Spartinivicinus poritis: one gene and its partner. The protein of the gene in region 1 interacts with the protein of each later gene in a pairwise test. Links are inferred from orthologs where the notes say so. Each region holds a gene or a part of one and is shown in the gene's direction. Other genes may lie near its edges.

The links. The genes of interacting proteins can lie anywhere in the genome.
Region 2: the proteins of pheT (region 1) and secD interact in binary tests that used the Escherichia coli proteins (3 or more experiments, as listed by UniProt). The link is inferred for Spartinivicinus poritis from one-to-one orthologs.

What each region holds. Positions count from the first base shown.
Region 1 is NZ_JAPMOU010000015.1:135,975-139,794, forward strand. The notes cover bases 1-3,072. They hold pheT (phenylalanine--tRNA ligase subunit beta), read left to right. Parts: upstream 1-383; coding sequence 384-2,762; downstream 2,763-3,072. Other genes in these bases: pheS (phenylalanine--tRNA ligase subunit alpha), read left to right, coding at 1-318; ihfA (integration host factor subunit alpha), read left to right, coding at 2,766-3,072; ORQ98_RS13475 (MerR family transcriptional regulator), read left to right, coding at 3,049-3,072. In the rest of the region: more of ihfA, read left to right, coding at 3,073-3,074; more of ORQ98_RS13475, read left to right, coding at 3,073-3,411.
Region 2 is NZ_JAPMOU010000001.1:205,605-210,045, reverse strand. Bases 1-2,975 are described here. They hold secD (protein translocase subunit SecD), read left to right. Parts: upstream 1-544; coding sequence 545-2,407; downstream 2,408-2,975. Other genes in these bases: secF (protein translocase subunit SecF), read left to right, coding at 2,439-2,975; yajC (preprotein translocase subunit YajC), read left to right, coding at 59-388; tgt (tRNA guanosine(34) transglycosylase Tgt), read left to right, coding at 1-14. Also shown: more of secF, read left to right, coding at 2,976-3,359; ORQ98_RS00920 (inositol monophosphatase family protein), read right to left, coding at 3,439-4,251. UniProt on the Escherichia coli protein: Part of the Sec protein translocase complex. Interacts with the SecYEG preprotein conducting channel. SecDF uses the proton motive force (PMF) to complete protein translocation after the ATP-dependent function of SecA.

The sequences.
Region 1 (3,820 bases):
ATAGAAGCGTTTTTGAGAGAATTTTTTGAGCGTGATTTAAAAGTGCGATTTCGTCCGTCCTACTTCCCTTTCACTGAGCCTTCTGCAGAAGTAGATATTGAGTGGGGGACAGACGACAAAGGCAATACAAAATGGCTTGAAATAATGGGGTGTGGCATGGTTCACCCTAAAGTATTTGAGGCAGTGGGAATTGATTCTGAAAAATATACGGGTTATGCCTTTGGTTTGGGGGTTGAGCGAATGGCTATGCTGCGTTATGGAGTTAATGATCTGCGGATGTTTTTTGAAAATGACTTGAATTTCTTGCAGCAATTTTAAGTAGCCTTGATAAACAACGAAAGGCGTATAGTTTTCAGAATAACTAATTTGTAAATGGTAAAGCGATGAAATTCAGTGAACAATGGCTACGTGAATGGGTTAACCCAAAAGCAACAACTGAAGAAATAGTATCTACAATCACCATGGCTGGCCTGGAAGTTGATGAGGTTGAGCCTGTTGCTGGTGATTTTAAAGGGATTGTTGTCGGTGAAATTTTAAGTACTGAGCCACACCCTAATGCTGATAAATTAAAAGTGTGTCAGGTAGCTAGTGGTAATAGTGAAACCCTACAAGTGGTGTGTGGTGCACCCAATGCAACAGCAGGAATGAAAGTGCCATTTGCTTTGGTTGGGGCTGTACTGCCTGAAAATTTTAAAATTAAAAAAGCCAAATTAAGAGGTGTAGAGTCTTTCGGAATGCTGTGCTCTGAAGCAGAGCTAGGTATTTCTGATAATCATGATGGATTAATGGCATTACCTGCTGATGCACCTGTTGGAGAAGATATACGTCAGTATTTGCAATTAGATGATCATATCATTGATGTTGATTTAACGCCTAATCGTGCTGATTGCTTAAGTATTGCTGGTGTTGCTCGTGAAGTGGGTGTGAGCTTTAATAAGTCAGTTAATTCTGTTGAAATTAAGCCTGTGCCTCCACAAATTGATGATAAATTTGCTATAGAAATTCAGACACCTGATGACTGCCCACGCTATATTGGCCGAGTCATAAAAGGTGTGGATTTATCACAGCCGACCCCTTTATGGCTAAAAGAAAAATTACGTCGTAGCGGTATTCGCAGTATTGATCCTGTGGTTGATGTGACCAACTATGTGATGTTGGAGCTGGGCCAGCCAATGCATGGTTTTGACTTGGCAGAATTACACGGTCAAATCATTGTGAGAAAAGCCAAGGCAGAGGAAAAACTAAAATTATTAGATGGCCAGGAAATAACCCTGCAAGATGATATTTTGCTAATTGCTGATGAAAAAGGACCATTAGCAATGGCGGGAATTATGGGGGGAGAACACTCTGGGGTTTCAGAAAAAACCAAAGATATTTTCCTGGAAAGTGCTTTTTTTAACCCAATTACCATCGCGGGAAAAGCTCGTCGCTATGGTATGCATACTGATTCTTCCCATCGTTTTGAACGAGGGGTGGATTATGAGCTGCCACGGCTAGCGGCAGAACGCGCTACTGCGTTAATTTTATCAATTTGTGGTGGTCAGCCTGGCCCATTAACAGAGGCCGTTGCGCAAGAAAAATTACCTTCGCGTCAACAAGTTAAACTGCGAGAAGCAAGAATCGAGAGGTTGTTGGGCTTTGGTATGGCGAAGGAAAAGGTTGAAACCATACTAAGTGGGCTTGGTATGCAAGTGACAGCCGCTGAAGAAAATAATTGGGTAGTAGATGTACCGAGCTATCGCTTTGATATTGAGCGGGAAGAAGACCTGATTGAAGAGCTTGCGCGTGTGTTTGGCTATAATCAACTGCCCACAACAACACCGCAAAGTCAGCAGGTGATGGCGCAAATAGCAGAAGCTAAAACACCATTGCAGCAACAGCGCAAATTATTAACGGCTTTGGGGTACCAAGAAGTCATTAATTACAGCTTTATTGCTCCAGAATTACAGCAGCTGTTTAGTCCAGATTTAAAGCCTCAACCATTGGCTAACCCTATTTCGGCAGACATGGCTGTCATGAGAACCAGCTTATTACCAAGTTTGTTGAGTAATGTGCAGTACAACTTAAATAGACAGCAGCCAAGAGTCAGGTTGTTTGAGACTGGGCAAGTGTTTATTGAAACCGAAAGTGGCTTGGCTCAAGAGCAAAAAATAGCGGGTGTGATTTATGGTAGCCTCCTTCCAGAGAACTGGCACTCTCAAAAGCAGACAGTAGATTTTTATGATCTAAAAGGAGACGTAGAAGCACTGCTTGCACTAGGTAATGAAGCCGAAGTTGAAATTAAACCTGGTAAGCATGCTTCGATGCACCCAGGCCAAACCGCTGCGGTTTATTGTAATGGAAAGCTTGCTGGTCATTTAGGTACATTGCATCCGGAGCTACAAGCGAAGCTGGATTTGCCGAATGCTGCCTATCTTTTTGAGCTGGACTTAAAGGCAATTAGTGTTGGCAAAGTAACAAGCTTTGTTCCACTGTCTAAATTTCCAGAAGTTAGACGAGACCTGGCGTTTATTGTCGATAGAACAGTATTAGCCCAGGAGCTTAAGTCAGTGATTGCGGAAAAAGCGGGTGAATGGCTTAAGTCATTGACTTTATTCGACTTATACGAAGGGAAAGGAATTGAACCAGGTCAGAAAAGTGTGGCTTTAGGCTTGACGTTGCAACATCCATCGCGCACTCTTAATGATGAAGAGGTGAACTCAATTATTGATCAAGTAGTCACAGAACTGGAGCAAAAATTTCAGGCAAGTTTGAGGAAGTAGCCAATGGCGGCACTGACGAAAGCAGAAATGGCTGAGCGTCTTTTTGAAGAGCTTGGCCTTAACAAGCGAGAAGCCAAGGATATGGTAGAGTTGTTCTTTGAAGAAATTCGTCATGCCTTGGAATCCAATGAACAAGTTAAATTGTCTGGCTTTGGTAACTTTGACTTAAGAGACAAACGAGAAAGGCCAGGTCGAAACCCAAAAACAGGGGAGGAGATTCCAATATCTGCAAGAAGAGTGGTTACCTTCAGACCAGGACAAAAACTCAAGGCAAGAGTAGAGGCATATGCTGGAACCAAGCATCATCAATGAAGAACTACCAGCGATACCTGGTAAACGCTACTTTACTATTGGTGAAGTAAGCGAGCTGTGCCAGGTGAAGCCCCATGTGCTTCGTTACTGGGAACAAGAGTTTGAACAGCTCAAACCCGTAAAGCGGCGAGGAAATCGTCGCTATTACCAGCGTCAAGATGTGTTAATGATCCGACAAATTAGAAGCCTGCTTTATGAAAAAGGTTTTACAATTGGTGGGGCAAGAAATCAACTGGCTGGTGAAGACTCAAAATCAGATCGCACGCAGTATAAACAACTTATACGGCAGATGATCGCTGAGTTAGAAGAAGTACTTGCTGTATTAAAGTCTCGCTAAATCATGATAGAAAATCCGCTTGAACTTCAGTGGATTTCCTGTATTATCACCACTGTTTCAAAGCTATGAAGCAATTCGGAGTGTAGCGCAGCCTGGTAGCGCACCACAATGGGGTTGTGGGGGTCGGAGGTTCGAATCCTCTCACTCCGACCATTTTTCTTCTTTAGATTCAATCACTTACATCCCATCTGCAATTAAGAATCATTCTTCTTTAAGTATAAATTAAGTATATTTTAAGTAAATAACACCAGTTTTTGCCCCTGTTTTTAGAAGTCAGTTGATGTGTAATCTAGTTCACTAAGCCTGTTTTTTGGCTGAATCCAACTTCATGCTATATTCCTATATCATCTAAAAACGACAGTTTGTGACAGTACGATATGCTTTGAGTGACGCATCAGTAATGCCTGAC
Region 2 (4,441 bases), on another replicon or contig:
CTGCACTGGGTTAGTGAATACCAATACTGATTTATATTAACGACGGAGTAATACAACCATGAGTTTTTTTATTAATGAAGCTTTTGCTGCCCCTGCTGCTGGTGCACAAGGTGGTGGAATGATTCAAATTGGTATGCTGGTGTTGATGGTCGCAGTATTTTATTTCTTGCTAATTCGCCCACAGAAAAAGCGTATGAAAGAGCATCAGCAGCTGGTTGAAAACCTGAACAAAGGCGATGAGGTAGTGACTAACGGAGGGATTGTTGGCAAGGTCACAAAGGTATCTGAACAATTTGTCACATTACAGGTTTCTAACAATGTGGAGTTGAATTTTCAGAAGCAGGCCATATCTGCTGTATTACCGAAAGGTACTATCAAAGCAATCTAATTATTTAGGCGAAGCATCCTAATCATCATTAAAGGCTTGGCTAAAAGCATCGCTTTTTTAGCTGCCTTTATTAGATTAACCCGCCAACTACCGACCCGTCAGGCAGGCTTAGGCTTGCCGGGTTCTGTTGAACAAGAAGGAATATAGGGCAGAACCATGCTCAACAAGTATCCAATTTGGAAGTATTTCCTCGTTATTTTTATTGTCTCGATAGGGGTGATTTATGCATTACCCAACTTATATCAAGATGATCCAGCCATTCAAATCTCCCATCATCAATCAGCAACCTCGGTTTCTGAGTCTACGTTACAACAAGCTCAAAAACGTTTGGAAAGGCAAGGTATCGGGATAAAAGCATTTGAAGTAACTAATAAAGGGGCAGGTTTGCTCCGGCTAAACAGCTTTGAAGATCAACTGAAAGCTAAGTCAATTGTTAAAGACTGGCTTGGCGATGACTATATAGTGGCGCTCAACCTGGCTGCGACGACACCTGATTGGCTTCGCTCAATGGGGGCCGGGCCAATGAAGTTGGGTTTGGATTTAAGTGGCGGGGTTCACTTCTTACTGGAAGTGGATATGGATAAAGCGATTGCAACTCGTTTAAAAGGGATTCATAACGAAATTCGCTCTGAGTTGAGTAAGCAAGACCTGCGTTACAAAGTCGCTAGTAGCTCTACCAATACCCGCTGGGTGTTAAATTTCAAAAATGAAACTAAGCGTGATAAAGCCATGCGGGTAGTTCAAGGCAAATACACTGACTTGAATATTACTGCAGGCGAAGATGGTGTTATCTACTGGCTTAGCTATCAATTTTCTGAGTTAAAAATCAAAGACATTGAGGATTATGCCATTAAGCAGAACCTGACTTCACTTAGAAATCGGGTCAATGAGTTAGGGGTTTCTGAGCCACTGGTCCAGCGACAGGGGCGTAATCGTATAGTGGTGGAGTTGCCAGGTGTTCAAGATACGGCCGAAGCTAAAAAGATTATTGGTAAAACGGCTAACCTGGAATTTCGCTTGGCAGCACAGCTTGATGCTAAAGCAGGACAATATGAAATTCTTGATCGTAAAGAAGGCGGTCAGGCTAAGTTAGAAAAGAAAGTGATTGTTACGGGTGACCAGGTTGCAGATGCGAGAGCCAGCTTTGATGAAAATGGCCGCCCACAGGTAAATATTACTTTAAGCGGTGGTGGTGGCCAGTTAATGAATAAAGCTACACGCACCAATGTTGGTCGCCAAATGGCTGTGATCTTTATTGAAGAGCGTCCTTATACCAAAGAAGTTGAAAAGGTTGTTGATGGTAAAGCAGCTGTTGTTAAAGAGACACGCTTTAAAGAAGAGCGCAAAATTATCAGTTTAGCGACGATTCAGTCTGCATTAGGTACTCAGTTTAGAATTACTGGATTAGATTCAGTTGGTGAGTCAAAAGAGTTAGCACTGCTATTAAGAGCAGGTGCTTTTGCTGCTCCCATGTACTTTGTTGAAGAGCGTACAGTCGGCCCAAGCCTGGGCAAAGAAAACATTGAATTAGGATTTAAATCAGTAGTAGTCGGTTTTGTCTTGGTCCTGTTTTTCATGTTGGTTTATTACAAGGTGTTTGGCTTGTTTGCTAATGTGGCGCTGGGACTTAACTTAGTCTTGCTGATAGCTTTTATGTCTATCTTATCAGCCACTTTAACCTTGCCTGGTATTGCTGGGATAGTGCTGACCGTGGGGATGGCCGTAGATGCTAATGTGCTTATTTTCTCTAGAATAAAAGAGGAAATGAAACGAGGGCTACCCCTTCAGCATGCTATTCATGAAGGTTACGACCGAGCATTTGTAACTATCCTTGATGCCAATATTACTACTTTATTAGTCGCCATTATTCTTTATGGTGTGGGCACTGGCCCAGTAAGAGGGTTTGCTGTCACACTGTCCATTGGTATTGTGACCTCAATATTTACTGCCATCGTTGTGACACGTGCATTGGTCAATCTAACCCACGGTGGACGTCAGTTGAAAAAACTGTGGATTTAGCTCCTAACTTAGCAGATTTAAAGGCAAAAGGATGAATGACAACGAAAAAGTGTTGAATTTTATGGGGGCGCGGGTAATAGCTGCTGCACTCTCTATAGCGCTCGTGTTGGGCTCGATTATCTCTCTGTTTTCTAACCAGCTACAGTTTGGATTGGATTTTACGGGGGGAACCCTGATAGAGCTTGGTTATGATAAAACCGCTGACTTAGAAAGTATTCGTAAAGAGTTACAGGGTGCTGGATACCCTGATGCAGTTGTTCAAGACTTTGGCTCTGACAAAGATGTGCTGGTGCGGATTGCTGGTGATAAACCTTCTTTAGGTAATGATGTGGCAGCAATACTGAAGTCATCTTATGAAGGCGAAATTGAACTGAGACGCTCTGAGTTTGTTGGCCCGCAAGTGGGTGAAGAGCTGAGAGAAGATGGCGGGCTTGGTATGTTGCTCGCGCTGGGCGTGGTGATGCTATATATTGCAGCCCGATTTCAGTTTAAGTTTGCTCTTGGTGCCGTACTAGCGTTAGCTCATGACGTTATCATTACGCTTGGTGTTTTTTCTGTTTTTAATTTAAGTTTTGATCTGACCGTACTAGCTGCACTGTTAGCGGTTATCGGTTACTCATTAAACGACACTATTGTTGTGGCTGATCGAATTCGTGAAAACTTTAGAAAATTAAGAAAAGCAACACCAATCGAAGTGATCAATTCATCGCTTACTCAAACGCTAGGTCGAACCTTGGTTACGTCACTGACCACCTTGTTAGTACTAGTAGCTTTGTTTATTTATGGTGGTGAATTAATTCATAACTTTGCGTTAGCGCTAATGATTGGTGTTGGTGTTGGTACTTACTCTTCTATCTATGTAGCAGCCAATATATTGTTAGTGATGAAGATCAGTCGTGAAGACTTAATGCCTCCAGAGGTGGAACAAGAAGCCACTGATGAGCTGCCCTAATATTTTTTATGTGTGATCTTCCTATAAAATGAAAAGGTGGCTATTAGCCACCTTTTTTTGGGTATTAACAATAATATGGTTATTTAAAGCCTTTGGATATGTGGGGCTGAACTTGCTGTAACACAGATTTAAAACACTTTGGATTGCCTGCTACAACCTGTCCATTATCCATAAACTCGTGACCTCCTTTAAAGTCACTGACCAGTCCACCGGCTTCTTGAATAAGCAGTACCCCTGCAGCAATATCCCACTGATTTAAACCAAATTCCCAGTAGGCATCATAGCGACCAGCAGCGATATAAGCTAAGTCAAGAGCTGCGGAGCCTGCACGACGTATCCCAGCAGTTTGCTCGACAAGTGATTTAAATATGCCAAGGTAGTCATCAATTTTATCCATTTGGTCTGGGCGGAAAGGGAAGCCCGTTGCCAGTAGTGATTCGTTTAACGGTTTGCTTTTACTGACTCGAATTCGTTTGCCATTTAATTGAGCCCCTCGACCACGGCTGGCTGCAAATTCTTCTTTACGGATAGGGTCTAACACAATGGCGTGCTCAATACGCCCTTTATATTGACAGGCAATTGAAACTGCAAAGTGAGGGATGCCATGAATAAAGTTAGTGGTGCCATCTAGTGGGTCGATAATCCAAAGATAGTCTTGTCCTTCACCATGACCAGGATGATGGCCTGTTTCTTCTCCGTAGAAACCATGATTGGGGTAAGCTTTTTTTAATGTACGCAGAATTACTTTTTCTGCTGCCTGGTCAACTTCTGTAACAAAATCACGGTCGCCTTTTTTGTTAACAGTGAGTACATCTAGCTGCTCAACAGCACGCTCTATCACGTCACTGGCATTACGAGCAGCCCTCAAGGCTATATTCAGCATTGGTTGCATAGGAAAATCACTTTGGCATGTAAAAGAACAAAAATTAATTATATCAAATAATAAATCATGGCTGTTAACTTTAGTGTGTTGGTATTTATACATAGCCGATTTATCTGTATGTGCTTACAGCCAGTTACCTTATGAATCCGAACTCTGTTAAAATCGCAATTTGATTTATTGAAGACAGTTGGGTACGGCT